DNA from 4 places in the Paenibacillus sp. DP01 genome. Region 1 is predicted to be linked to each of the others. Evidence: riboswitches for the same ligand, from Rfam matches in the RefSeq annotation. Region 1 holds a riboswitch; each other region holds the start of a gene.
What was found. Region 1 has a riboswitch for thiamine pyrophosphate ahead of ACH59B_RS13675 (thiamine phosphate synthase). Riboswitches for the same ligand answer to the same signal wherever they lie in the genome.
Positions count from the first base shown of each region.

Region 1 (3,424 bases):
AGCCGTGAAAAGCAGCTTGATCGGATCGAACGTATTGATAAGCCTGAAGAAGCTGCAAAGCCAACCTTTCAGTTCAAAGAAGCCCGTGCGAGCGGGAAAACGGTTTTTGAGGGTATTGATTTTGAAATTGGCTACACTCATGCCCTTTTGCCTAAAATGTCCATGACGATCGAACGTGGCGAAAAGATCGCAATTGTTGGCTGCAATGGTGTTGGTAAGTCTACGTTGCTCAAAACCATTCTCGGGAAAATACCTCCAATCAGCGGAAAAACCTATCAAGGGGATTTCTTGCAGCCTGCTTATTTTGAACAGGAAGTAAAGGCGGAGAAAATTACACCGATTGACGATGTATGGAATGAATTTCCGCATTTGAATCAGCATGAAGTACGAGCGCATTTGGCGCGCTGTGGTTTGAAGAATGAGCATATCACCCGGCCTTTGTCTGCGCTTAGTGGTGGAGAACAGGCTAAAGTCCGCCTTTGTAAACTGTTAATGCGTGAGAGCAACTGGGTACTGTTTGATGAGCCTACCAATCACTTGGATGTCAAAGCAAAGGATGAACTCAAACGCGCTTTGAAGGAATACAAAGGGACCGTATTGCTTGTATCCCACGAACCGGACTTTTACGAGGATTGGGTAACCAAAACGTGGAATGTAGAAGAGTGGTCTAGTAAAGTTAACTAAAATCCAGTTCTGACAGATTTCACACAAGGTGGGGTTTGCAGAATTAGGAAAATATGCTAAGCTATCTTTAGCTGATACAATAAAATAGTCACACTAGGGGAGCCGCCCATGCGGCTGAGACGAAAAAAATGGATTTCGGACCCTTTGTACCTGATCTGGGTTATGCCAGCGTAGGGAAGTGAGTACTGTACAAACAAGGTAGTAGCTCTTTACTTTTGTTTGCGCAGGGAACGATATACGTTTACGGATATAATAGTCCGTTCGATTTTGAACGTTTGTCAAGCCACTTCCTTTGGGAAGTGGCTTTTTGCGTTTCGTTCATCCTCATTTGTTCGAGCTTCCGTAGACGGATTACATATGATCTCCTTTCATTATTGCTGGTACATGTGACTGGCTCCGTATGATATTACCCAATAGGGAGCTGCAACAATATAGTTCAGCTTATACGATTATTTTATATTTTTTAGTCCAAGTGAGGTGAAAATGAGATCGAATTACACGTAATTACGATGGAAAGCATCTCCTGTGTGGATGTACCCCAAGTGGCTACCGCTATTTGTCCTTATATTCATTATGTACACGCACGTTCGAAACAGAAGGGTGCCTCTGCTTTGCTTTCTTTGACTCGTAGCATGATCGAGCAGGAAGTTCCTTTGCAGCAAATTGTAGTAAATGACCGTATGGACGTAGCTTTACTTACCTTGGCAAGAGCTGTCCAGCTACCAGCTAATGGGTTATCTGTGATGGATGCGAAAAGTCTGCTTCCAGTGGGTACACGCTGTGGAGTGTCTGTACATTCCTTGGAGGAGGTGCAGACCGCCGAGCAGGGGGGAGCAGACTATGTACTATTTGGTCATGTATATGAGACCTATTGTAAGGCCGGTCTTGTACCGCGAGGTGTAGCACAGCTTGAACGCATTTGCAGATTGTCGGCCATTCCGGTGATAGCGCTGGGAGGCATACAACCTCATCATGTTCCAGAGCTCTATCATGCCGGAGCAAGCGGAATTGCGGTGATGTCTGGTATATGGGAAGCAGAGTCACCCGTTGCAGCAGCGATGGAATATAGGCGAATGGTGGATCTTGTAGTTCACGACCTGTAGCAAGAAAACGAAACGAAGGGAAAGCAGAATGCTCACCGGAGAGGAGACACGGAACATATGTCAAAGACACATACAGAGAAAAAAGCAATAGGACACGCAGAATGCTTGGTCATAGGCGGGGGTGTGATCGGCAGTGCCATTGCTTATCATGTGGCTAAGGAGGGACGAAGTACAATTATGCTGGAACGATGTATCCCCGGTGAGGGAGCATCAGGAGCAGCGGCGGGAATGCTGGCAGCGGAAAGTGAAGAGTTCTCAGACCTTGAGCTGGCACGATTTGCTCGCGCAAGTCGCGATGCATTCCCTGACCTTGTCTGTGATTTGGAGCGTTTATCGGGTATTTCAGTGAATTTTCGTACCGAAGGTTTTGTGACCCCTTTTCGTTCAGAAGCAGAGGGCCAAAGGCGCTGGAATGCTGCGAATATCCGAGAGGATGATAGCCCTATTTGGTGGGATGCCAGGGAATTGGCTCGACGGATTCCGGGCTTGGCAGATCAAGTAATTGGGGCTATATACCGATCAAAGGAGACACAAGTGGCCCCTGTTCAGCTTTGCCGTGCTTATGCAGGGGCAGCTGCGGTGCTGGGAGCAACAATATGGTCTGGAACTCATGCCGAGGAACTGATCATACAGGACGGCCGAGTTTGCGGTGTGCGAACGGATAGTGGATTTTTTTCCTGCGATCAGGTCGTGATTGCCGCAGGCTTGGACAGCTTGAAATTGCTAGAACAAATTGGATTTGATTATCCTCTTTATCCAGTCAAGGGTGAAGTGGTAGCAGTCTCCTTGAAGGACCATCCGTTGGATTATACCATTTATGCCGACGATGTTTACCTCGTGCCTAAACAGAATAACGAGCTTTGGATTGGGGCTACGAGTCTTCCACATCAATATGACAAAGAGGTGACCGTAGGAGGCTTAAAAGGACTGTTAGCACGTGCATCTGCCTGGTTGCCGCGTGTACAAGGAGCTTCTTTTATACGTGCTTGGGCGGGCTTACGTCCACAGGCAGCTGCGGAGCGTCCTTTCATTGGCCCTGTTCCTGGAGTAGAGGGCGTCTATGCTGCAGTCGGGCATTATCGTAACGGTGTCTTGCTTAGTGATGCGACTGGGCGAGCGATGGCAGCTATGCTTAAAGGGGCTGATGCGGCTGGACTTGGAATAAGCAAATTTTCTTCTGAACTCCTCAAGGAGGAAAGCTTGTGAAGCTGATCATTAACGGACAGAGCATGACCATTTCTAATCGAATCACTCATGTGGATCAATTGCTGCATGAACTTGATTTAAAGGTGAAAACCGTAGTGGTAGAGCTGAATCGGCATATATTGACTCGTGAAGATCATCATGAGACGGTACTTAAGGATGGAGATTGCCTAGAAATCGTACATTTTGTAGGAGGCGGTTGATCATGTTAACCATTGGAAAAGCATCATTTACCTCAAGGCTGTTGCTGGGAACAGGGAAATTTTCGGATCTGGATATCCAATCCCATGCTGTAGAGGCTGCTGAGACGGAAATATTAACGTTCGCTGTGCGCAGACTGAATTTGGAGGAACGGGATAAGCAACATTTTCTTGATACGTTAGATTTGAGCCGGTATACACTTCTTCCCAACACAGCAGGAGCAACAACAGCAG
Region 1 covers NZ_CP173059.1:3,127,687-3,131,110, reverse strand. The annotation lists gene ACH59B_RS13680 (ABC-F family ATP-binding cassette domain-containing protein) at 1-684, shown strand, start outside; TPP riboswitch at 770-878, shown strand; gene ACH59B_RS13675 (thiamine phosphate synthase) at 1,194-1,787, shown strand; gene thiO (glycine oxidase ThiO) at 1,845-2,993, shown strand; gene thiS (sulfur carrier protein ThiS) at 2,990-3,193, shown strand; gene ACH59B_RS13660 (thiazole synthase) at 3,196-3,424, shown strand, end outside.

Region 2 (3,424 bases), 2.0 Mb from region 1:
GCGCATCCTGCCCAAAAGTCGGTTCGTCCAGCAGCAGCACTTTCGGCTCACGGATCATAGCCGTAGCAATACTCAACCGCCTTTTTTGGCCCAGCGAGAGCTGATACGGATGGCGTTCATCCAGTCGCTCCAATCCGAACTGCATAAGCATTCGATCCACTCGTTCCCTGCACTGTTCAGCGGTAAACAAACTCTTGGGTAACGAATACTCCAGTTCACTTCGCACGGTGTTTGCTACAAATTGCAGCTCTGGATTTTGAAACGCGAACCCAATGCGCTCAGCCAGTTGCTCCGTATTGCCTGCCTCAGCTCCGCACACGCGATAACGCCCCTGCGTGTGAAGTAAGCGCATCATAGAGAGCAGAAGCGAGCTTTTGCCAGCCCCGTTTTCACCGACCACACCAATCCAGTCGCCAGGCTTCACCTGCGCTTGCTCCACATAAATGACTGAGCTCCCTCCCCGAAGTCCGCTAAAATGTTCCAACTCCAGCAAATTTGTTGTACATGCTGAAGTGGACGGACTATCCGCAAGCAACGCATCATTCTGCTGCGTCATAGAATCATTCCAACGTGGTGAAGACGATTCATCCCATACTCCCGGATACCACACGCCATACTCGGATAATGCTTGTCGGTGTATATGAAATACTTCTTCCGCCCTTCCGTCCGCAATAATCTCCCCTTGAGCAGAAAGCACCACAATCCGATCCACATCCTGGACAATTTCATTAATTTTATGCTCTACAATCACCAGCGTCTGGTCTGCCGAAATGTTGCGAATGGTATCCCACACCTGTGTAGTACCTTCCTCGTCCAACAAGGCTGTCGGCTCATCCAGAAAAAGCACTTCCGGCTCCATAGCCAGCACCGATGCAATCGCCAGCCGCTGTTTCATTCCTTGTGACATGCTGGCAATGGGCAGATGTATATCATCCGTTGGAAGACCAACCTGCATTAGCAGCTCGCGAATACGGGATGGCATCTGCTCCCTTGGAACCTGCTTATTTTCCAATACAAAAGCCAGTTCCTCGTCTGCATATGACATACAAAATTGTGTGTCGGGATCTTGAAATACAATACCAGAGAGACTCGGGATCACGGCAGCATCGTATTTCATAGGCACTTCTATCGTGCGTGGAATCAGACCGCTCAGCACCTGAAGCAGCGTTGATTTGCCGCATCCGCTCGGCCCCAGTAGCAGCAGCTTTTCCCCTTTGCGAACAGATAAGGACATATTGTGAAAAAGCAGCTCTTGCTCACCGGGGAATTTCAACCGAAGACGGGTGATCGAAGCCACCACATCTTCGTTGGTCGGACTCATCAATCCAGCCCCTTATAATCTTGTTCCGTTGCCGGTCTCAAACTTCGCGTAACGCCGGTTACTTCCAATGCCTTAGCCAGATAGAAAGCGAATATTCCAGCAATCACAATACTGCCAATCATCCGAAATCCAATATACAAAACATAGTTCCAGGTCGATAGCTGATCAATATACCCATAGCTGAAGTCTAAAATCAGAGAAGTGACAGCCGCTCCTGCCGCAGCTAGTGAAGCAACCCACAGGTTGGCGTTCCGATACAGAAAAATCGCAAAGAACAGCTCCGCTCCCAAGCCTTGCAGCAAACCGTAGTACAAGGTGGACATGCCCCATTCACTTCCCAAAAAAGCACTGACGGTTGCCGCGGCCACCTCTGCCAAAATCGCGACTCCCGGTTTGCGAATGATAAGATAAGCGAACGTGCCAGCCATAAACCACATGCCATACATCAGTTGCTCGGCGTGCAGACCGAATGGTTTCATCAAATCATAGGCAGGTCCCCATATTTTGTAGACCAGCCCGAATACCACGGAGATTACAATCGTGACCAAAATATCAGTCAGCTTCAGCCCTTTGGACGCTCTTACATTCGTATTCATTGTTGATACGCTCCCCTTTTTCTTTAAAATAGGCCATTTGGCCATAAAAAAAAGCCTGTCCGGAGCTGAATCTCCAGGCAAGCTTTATGCGCAGTCATAAAATGATCACCATACATTATCAGTTGTCGACATATCTCATATAGCACAGCATTCTACTGCACTGAAACCAAGCCAAAGTCAGGTACAGAACAAGACACGCTTGTCCGTCTGCAACTTTTTACAGACTGTAGCTCATTAACTTGATATAGGATATGAAACGTATCCATCGACTAGCCGCCGCTAATCGGCGGTATTCCTGTTTCTTGTAAGGTGTTCTAGGTTTCTCTACGCTGGCATTACCCAGATCAGATTTCACGGTCGGCGGCAAGGGCCACCCTCTCAGCCTGACTATCTCAAGCTCCCGACAATGCTTTTTAATTCACTATAATATATACCACATCCATGGCTTTGACAATCCTATAATCCGAAGAAACGTTTGGCCGTTTCCGTCGTCGCAATTTCGATCTCCATCATGCTGCGGCCTGTGCACTCGGCAATCGTAGCGGCGATGTGAGCGAGATACACCGGCTCATTACGCCCTTCTTTGGGCTTCACGGGCAAATTACGCGGGGTCAAAAATGGAGCGTCCGTTTCAATCATCAACCGGTCCAATGGAATATCCCTGACCAGCTCCCGCAGATGCTTGCCGCGCCGTTCATCACAGATCCAGCCCGTAATACCGATATACAGTCCCATCTCCACATACGTATGCAATTCCTGTGCAGTACCGGTAAAACAATGCACCACCGCTTTATCAACAAGCCCCTGATGCTCTCGCAACATAGCGACAAAGTCCTCATGCGCATCTCGTTCATGCAGGAATAAAGGCATATGCAGCTCCCCCGCCAGTTGAATCTGCTCTCCAAACCATCGGCGCTGTACATCACGCGGAGAAAAATCACGGTTATAATCCAACCCGCATTCCCCTATGGATACGACCTGCGGCTGAGCCGCAAGTTGGCGGAGCTGCTGAATTGTATCGGTGCTGCAACTTTTGGCATCATGGGGATGCACGCCAGCCGTCGTGTACAGTTTACCCGGATAACAAGCCGCATACTGAGCAGCCTCCCGACTACTGCGGACACTGGTTCCAGTAATAATCAACGGTGTAATTCCTACAGCCGCTGCTCTCTCTACCACCTGTTCCCGATCTGCATGAAACGAACGGTGCATCAAGTTCACACCAATATCAATTAACGGTGTACTCCTATCCATCTCAATCCCTCCTTCGCAAACTACAATCTCGGATCAATCGGCTCCGATTCCAGAGATAGCGCAGCAAGGACGCATTCATGAATACGATCCACCGTATCCTTGCGGACAAAACGTTCTACGCCCTCCATACCAAGCGCTCCTTCCATCAGGGCATGACGCTCCTTTTTGTTCGTTCGGCGCTGCTTCAGACGCTTTAAATTCTCAGGGGCAAGATAATCCATACCGTAAATGATATGCAAATACTTCCGGCCTC
Region 2 covers NZ_CP173059.1:1,082,072-1,085,495, reverse strand. The annotation lists gene ACH59B_RS04895 (ABC transporter ATP-binding protein) at 1-1,321, opposite strand, end outside; gene ACH59B_RS04890 (ECF transporter S component) at 1,321-1,917, opposite strand; TPP riboswitch at 2,222-2,331, opposite strand; gene ACH59B_RS04885 (TatD family hydrolase) at 2,374-3,171, opposite strand; gene ACH59B_RS04880 (polynucleotide kinase-phosphatase) at 3,192-3,424, opposite strand, start outside.
Region 2: linked by a shared signal. The riboswitch ahead of ACH59B_RS04890 (ECF transporter S component) and the one ahead of ACH59B_RS13675 (thiamine phosphate synthase) in region 1 are both predicted to bind thiamine pyrophosphate.

Region 3 (3,424 bases), 2.6 Mb from region 1:
GCGTTCCTTGATGCTCTTCTTTGATCGCATCAATCAGTTTAAATTCAGGAGTAAACTGCACAGACTGATTGGTAGTACTCACAACTGGACGCACTTGAGACTGAGAGTTGATTACGTTCCACTCGTCTTTCTTCTTTTCCAGGCTCAGGTCAATAATCCCCAGATCCTTACCCCATGAAGAAGCTTCCACGGCCGGCACGCCATTAATGGTTCCTCTATCCAGATCTACACCCTTCATATCTTTAAAATCAGGGCCAGGGAAAGATTTATGAGCATGCCCAAACAGAATCGCGTTAATTCCGTCCACCTGGCTCAAATACTTAACGGCATTCTCCATCATTGGTGTTTGCGGCACATCCTCATAGCCTGTATGTGCAAGCACAACAATAATGTCAGCACCTTCTGTTTTCATTTGTGGAATAAACTTTTTGGCTGTTTCCACGATATCCTTTGTAACGACCTTATCCTTCAAATTAGCTTCATCCCACTGCATAATTTGAGGTGTTACTAGACCGATAACACCCACTCTGAGTGTATGCTCTTCGCCTTTCTCATCTGTTACTGTTTTATCAAGAATCTGATAAGGGGTAAAATAATTTTTAGTAGCTTGCCCCCCTTTATCAACATAAACGTTCGCATTTACGTAAGGAAAATCAGCACCCTTGAGCGATTTGTCCAGAAAGTCGAGACCGTAGTTAAATTCGTGGTTGCCGACAGTAGCCGCATCATAGCCCATCAAGTTCATCATCTTATAGACCGGATGAACACCGCCTTCTTTCTCAAAGGTTTTGTTGCGGGCCATATAATCGTCTAATGGATTGCCCTGCAGCAAATCACCGTTATCGAACAGCATGCTGTTTCTTGTTTCACTACGCGCTTGTTGGATCAAGCTTGCTGTCCTAATCAAGCCATATTCGTTGGTTTCTTTGTCCGAATAATAATCATAATTCATGAGCGCTCCATGAATATCCGTTGTCTCCATGATCCGCAAATTCACCGTAGCGCTATCGCGAGAATTGCTAGCTGCCCAGGATGGAGCGGCTGAAAACACCAGTAGGCTACAAGCTACAACTGCTGCTGTAAACCCTTTAAACCAATTTTTACGAAATAACAAAATATACCCCTCCTCATTAAGGTGTATGCCTCATATACATACTTTTGCACATATATGTAAGCTTTGAACCCACCATTCCTATTTTAATCCAACGCCAGACAAAAGAGTAGTCATTTGCTTAAAATATTTATGAAAAAATAATTATTTTGCGTATAAAAAAAGCCAATAAATCTCCTGAAAAAGTTGGAAATTTACTGGCTTGTTCGTTTATATTGTTTCTATTTCGTCCACACCTGGCGCTCCGTTTGTTGACCCACGTACTCAATACGAGTCGGATTGACGTCTAAGATGACATAATCGGGATCATCTGGTCCGGAAAACCATTTTTTCAGAGAATCATTCCACACTTGTTTGCGTAACCCCTCATCAGCTGTAATCTGGACGGTAGCCTCCACTTCCAAGACTTCCTTCGTGCCACCCACTTCATAGCCCAGCAACAGATAAGCATTCGGATTGTCCTTTAGCTCATCCACTTTATGTGTTTTGCGATCCGTCGCCAGATGAATGTTCATTCCATCGTTAAAAAGGGCCATATAGCGTACTTTCGGTTTTCCGCCCTCAACCGTACCTAACGAGCAAAATTTGTTGTTATCCAAAGCCTTCACAATGGCTTGTTCCAGCTGACTGCGATCCAGTGTCTCCGTTTTACCCACAGTACAACAACTCCTTTTTACGAATTAGAATTCTATAGGGCTATGCCACTTGGCACCAGCTCTCCTAAACATACAGTGTAGCTGTTCTGAAAATAACATGACCGAAACAGATCTGAATGATTCATGTCCATTTTCAGATCAAAGCTCACAGTAAAAGTGTACCCTGTCGTTCGACAAATGAACCGTGAGCGCTCCCTCAAGGCTGGACAGACCTGCTTTCAAGGCATATAATCGTCGTAGTAAACCCGAATAAACGAACCCATTAAACCATACAATGCCAGGGGTGCTGGAATCGGCCGGCTGAGAGTGTGTCCCAAGACACTGACCCTTACAACCTGATCTGGGTAATGCCAGCGTAGGAATGCTTAAGCAAGATGTGCCTTTTATTAAAACAGGACATCCCTTACTTTGGTATATACAAGCGCAAGCGTCCCGGAATCTCGGGACGCTTTTTTTGTTGAAGATAAAGTTGTTGGAAAGATTGCTTCCGGCAGATGTGATTTTTGTGAAAATGGGGAATATAAACTGTCTGATTGGACGGATAACGGGTAATTAAAAAGGAGAGAACACAACGATGAAGCGCATGAAAATGTTAAGCCTGGGTCTGATCAGTCTGTGGCTCATGGCTATGACTCTGACCGCTTGCGGCGGCAATCCCCCTACATCTCAAAAGGAGGTTCCTGCTGCCGACACTTCAACGTCTACCTCGGCAAAGGGGCTCAAAGATGTTAAAGTCGTGCTCGACTGGACACCCAATACGAATCACACGGGACTCTATGTCGCCAAGGACAAAGGATTTTACGAAAAAGCAGGCTTGAATGTCCAAATTGTTCAACCAGGTTCAGGCGGAGCCGACCAAATGGTTGCTTCGAATGCTGCACCTTTTGGTATCAGCTATCAAGAAGGCGTCACTCAGGCTCGTATCCAAGGCGTACCGCTCGTATCCATCGCTGCGGTGATTCAGCATAACACCTCTGGCTTCGCAGCTCCGGTAGACCGCGGAATTAAAAGCCCGAAAGATTTCGAGGGTAAAAGCTACGGCGGCTGGGGTTCTCCTGTAGAAGAAGCGGTCATGAAATCCATCATGGATTCAGACCAAGGTGATGTGAGCAAAGTGAAAATCGTCAATATGGGCAATGCAGACTATTTTACAGCCGTGAAGCGGGATATTGACTTTGCCTGGATTTTCTACGCATGGACCGGGATTGAGGCCGAGCTTCGAGGCGAGCCCTTGGATATGCTGTATGTAAAAGATTATTCCAAAAGTCTCGATTACTATACACCTGTAATTGTGAGCAATGAACAGACGATAAAAAACGATCCTGACCTAGTCAAAGCGTTCATGGACGCTACTGCACAAGGCTATGAATACACTATCGCCCATCCAGAAGAAGCGGCGAATATCTTAACTAAAGCTGTGCCAGAGCTGGACAAAAAACTGGTACTTGCTAGCCAAAAATGGCTAAGCCCGCGTTATCAGGACGATGCCACGCAATGGGGTTTACAAAAAGCAGAGGTATGGCAAAACTACTCGGATTGGATGTATGAACGCAAGCTGCTCAGCAAACCTTTGGAAGTCGATAAGGCCTTCACAAACGACTTCTTGCCCAAGCGTTGATCATTTTGTTAAAACGCTAAATTACCAACTATATAAGAC
Region 3 covers NZ_CP173059.1:504,825-508,248, reverse strand. The annotation lists gene ACH59B_RS02250 (bifunctional 2',3'-cyclic-nucleotide 2'-phosphodiesterase/3'-nucleotidase) at 1-1,114, opposite strand, end outside; gene ACH59B_RS02245 (pyridoxamine 5'-phosphate oxidase family protein) at 1,333-1,767, opposite strand; TPP riboswitch at 2,037-2,146, shown strand; gene ACH59B_RS02240 (ABC transporter substrate-binding protein) at 2,342-3,385, shown strand.
Region 3: linked by a shared signal. The riboswitch ahead of ACH59B_RS02240 (ABC transporter substrate-binding protein) and the one ahead of ACH59B_RS13675 (thiamine phosphate synthase) in region 1 are both predicted to bind thiamine pyrophosphate.

Region 4 (3,424 bases), 2.2 Mb from region 1:
TTCTCCTTTTTAACCTCTTGATATGGAATCTGATGCAAGCTGGTGCCGTTTAAGACTGGAAACAGCAACTCCAAAATTTCCAAAGACGGATGTCTCGGCAGATTAATTTGATTGTGAATGTTATGGTACAGTGTATCTGGCTCCAGCAGGAAGGTACTGTCCAAAATCATTGCGTCCACATCCTTGGTTTGCAAGCCCGCCTGAAGAGCGGTTCCTGCTCCCATAGAAAAGCCCCATACGATAATTTCCGACGAGCCGCGTTGCTTCGCAAGCTGAATCGCTCCAAGAAGCTGCTGGGATTCCGCCTTACCTCCGGTTGCGACGGCCTTGCTGTTTTGTGACGCGAATCCATAATCAAACATGACCACATTAAAGTTCAGACTGTGGGCATAATGCGCCAGATCATACATAGGAATCCAGCTTTCTTCGCGATTAGCCCCGTAACCATGACTGAAAATAATGGTTTTCCGCGATTGATCCGCCGGGATATACCAGCCTTGTACGATGCGGCTGCCATCCTTCGCTGGGAAGCTGACATCTTCATAAGGCATGCCTTTGGCCTGCATCGGATTAGAGTACAAGGGTGCGACGGTGGGATTCGTAAGCACCCAGGCGATGTAAGCATGCAAGGCAATAAAGCAAAACAACAGAAAAAATACGACCGACAGCAGCAGAGCAATCACAACGTGCTTGAACCGCAGCATACGGGGATTAAAGAGTGGGGTGGACGGCTCCTGAACAGCGGTCTGTAGCTGAGCGTTGCGCTGGGATGTCGAAATCATGTAAGAGCCTCCTTATATAAAATTGATCTTCGAATCATAAAATTTAGGTATAATTCCACTTGAAAATAGTAGGGTATGTCCGTATAGATACCTATTATCGTATGATGGCTATTATCCAAAGTCAACGCCTGAACCGGAAAAGTAAAAATGATGCAAAGAATTGTCGATGTTTGTTCTTGTTCTGTAATATGGTTGTCACAAAAACATCGGTTTACAGTAGCCGCGACTATTCTATATAATTTATGTAACCATGTTTCATAGTGTGAAACGAATATGGATACAAGAGGAGCGGTTCACGATGGAAGACCGTAAATTAACCGTCCGCGCTGTAGAGCGTGCACTTGATATACTGCTGTGTTTTACCGCAGAATCTGATCTTGGTCTAACGGAGATTGCCTCCCAAATTGGTCTACATAAAAGCACTGTTCATCGTCTTTTGACTACGCTGGAGGATCGGGGATTTGTCGTTCGGAATGCCGAAACGGAAAAATATAGGCTTGGTTTTCGCATATGGGAGCTGTCCACGCATCTGTCCCAAAGCGATGAGCCGGCGGTGTTGTTACAGCCTGCAATGGAAGGACTGCGTGATCGCTTAGGGGAAACGGTCAGCTTGTACCTGCGGGATGGAAGCATGCGTATTCGCATACAAGCCGTGCAGAGCAATCAGGCGATCCGCAGGGTTGCGCCTGTGGGTGCGCGTATGCCGCTGGCTGTGGGAGCCTCCAGCAAGGTGCTGGCGGCCTTTATGCCACCGCAGGAGCTGGAGGTTTTGCTAAGCAGTGAAGAATGGCCACCTTCGGTAGACCCGGAGGTTTATAAAGCCCAGCTGCAGGACATTCGTGAGAAGGGCTATGCGACCAGCTATGAAGAACGTGAGCCAGGAGCTGCGGCTGTGGCCGCGCCTATTGTGAACCGAAAGGGACAGGTCACGGCGGCTTTATCTGTATCCGGCCCGGTCAGTCGACTTGCGCCCGAGACGCTGCATGAGTTTGCACCGATTTTGATCGAAGCAGCCAAGGAAATGGGGCTTATGCTTCCGTGACAGTAATCAATACAAAAGGAAATCATACAAGGGTTGCCAAAGCTATAAATTTAAAGTAGTCTGATAGAGATGGCGGGATGTTTGTTATAGCCGCCAATTCATGTGAATAGAAATTATCACAGTTACTGGGGGAGCCTGTAATGCGGGCTGAGATGGAATCAGGCAAGATTCCGGACCCTTTGCACCTGATCTGGATCATACCAGCGTAGGGAAGTAATCGGCCATTGAAATGTATACGCAGCTGCTGTCTACGACCGCGCATTGGAATATGATTATTCCACGTGCGATCGGTTTGGATAGCTGTCTCGTTTGATTAGCCGGTTCCCTAGGGAACCGGCTTTTTTGCATAGATCAGCGCCACCCTGGGAATGGTTCCGGATCGGTGTGTCATTTCAACGATACGGGAGGAATGGATCATGAAACCGACAGAAACAAAAGGAACAAAAGAAACAGGAATGAAATCAGCAGATGCAGGATTGGCGGGAATAATAGAAGTGGAGGGAGAGAAGGCCAAAGCGGAGCAAGCCAGTGGGCTAAAGCCCTTTCCGGGGAGCCGTAAGGTGTATATTCAAGGTTCTCGGCCGGATATTGCTGTGCCTGAGCGTGAAATCGCGCTACAACCCACACATACGCCGCAGGGCACCGAGCATCATGAGCCACTGCGTGTGTATGATACCAGCGGTCCGATGACGGACGAAGCCTACCAGGTCGACATCCGTCAGGGATTGCCACCATTACGGCGAGCTTGGGCACTGGAACGGGGAGATGTGGAGGCTTATGAGGGCCGCGCCATCAAGCCGGAGGATAATGGACTGAAACCCGGCTCCAAACGGGAGACAGTGGAATTTCCCGGCGTGACCAACCGTCCGCTACGGGCTTCGCAAGGGCGTACTGTGACGCAAATGCACTATGCGCGGCAAGGGATCATTACGCCTGAAATGGAATTTGCGGCGATCCGCGAAGGCGTAGAGCCCGAGTTTGTACGACAGGAGCTGGCGGCTGGACGAGCTATTTTACCTTCAAATATCAATCACCCGGAAAGCGAACCCATGGTCATTGGGCGCCAATTTCACGTAAAGATCAATGCAAACATTGGAAATTCCGCGGTTACGTCCTCCATCGAGGAGGAAGTGGAGAAGATGGCCTGGGCTGTACGCTGGGGCTCAGACACCGTCATGGACCTGTCCACAGGCCGTAATATCCATACGACGCGCGAATGGATCATCAGGAATTCTCCCGTACCGATTGGAACGGTGCCGCTATATCAGGCACTGGAAAAGGTGAACGGCGAAGCTGAGAAGCTGACGTGGGAGCTGTATCGAGACACGCTGATTGAGCAGGCGGAGCAGGGAGTGGACTATTTTACGATCCATGCGGGTGTATTGCTGCGATATATACCGATGACGGCGAATAGAATGACGGGAATTGTATCCCGGGGCGGGTCGATTATGGCAGCTTGGTGCCTTGCACACCATCAGGAGAACTTTTTGTATACGCATTTTGAAGAAATCTGTGAAATTATGAAAGTCTATGATGTGGCCTTTTCTCTCGGGGATGGTCTGCGTCCAGGGAGTATCTATGATGCGAATGATGAAGCACA
Region 4 covers NZ_CP173059.1:885,696-889,119, forward strand. The annotation lists gene ACH59B_RS03990 (alpha/beta hydrolase) at 1-782, opposite strand, end outside; gene ACH59B_RS03995 (IclR family transcriptional regulator) at 1,081-1,824, shown strand; TPP riboswitch at 1,942-2,053, shown strand; gene thiC (phosphomethylpyrimidine synthase ThiC) at 2,241-3,424, shown strand, end outside.
Region 4: linked by a shared signal. The riboswitch ahead of thiC (phosphomethylpyrimidine synthase ThiC) and the one ahead of ACH59B_RS13675 (thiamine phosphate synthase) in region 1 are both predicted to bind thiamine pyrophosphate.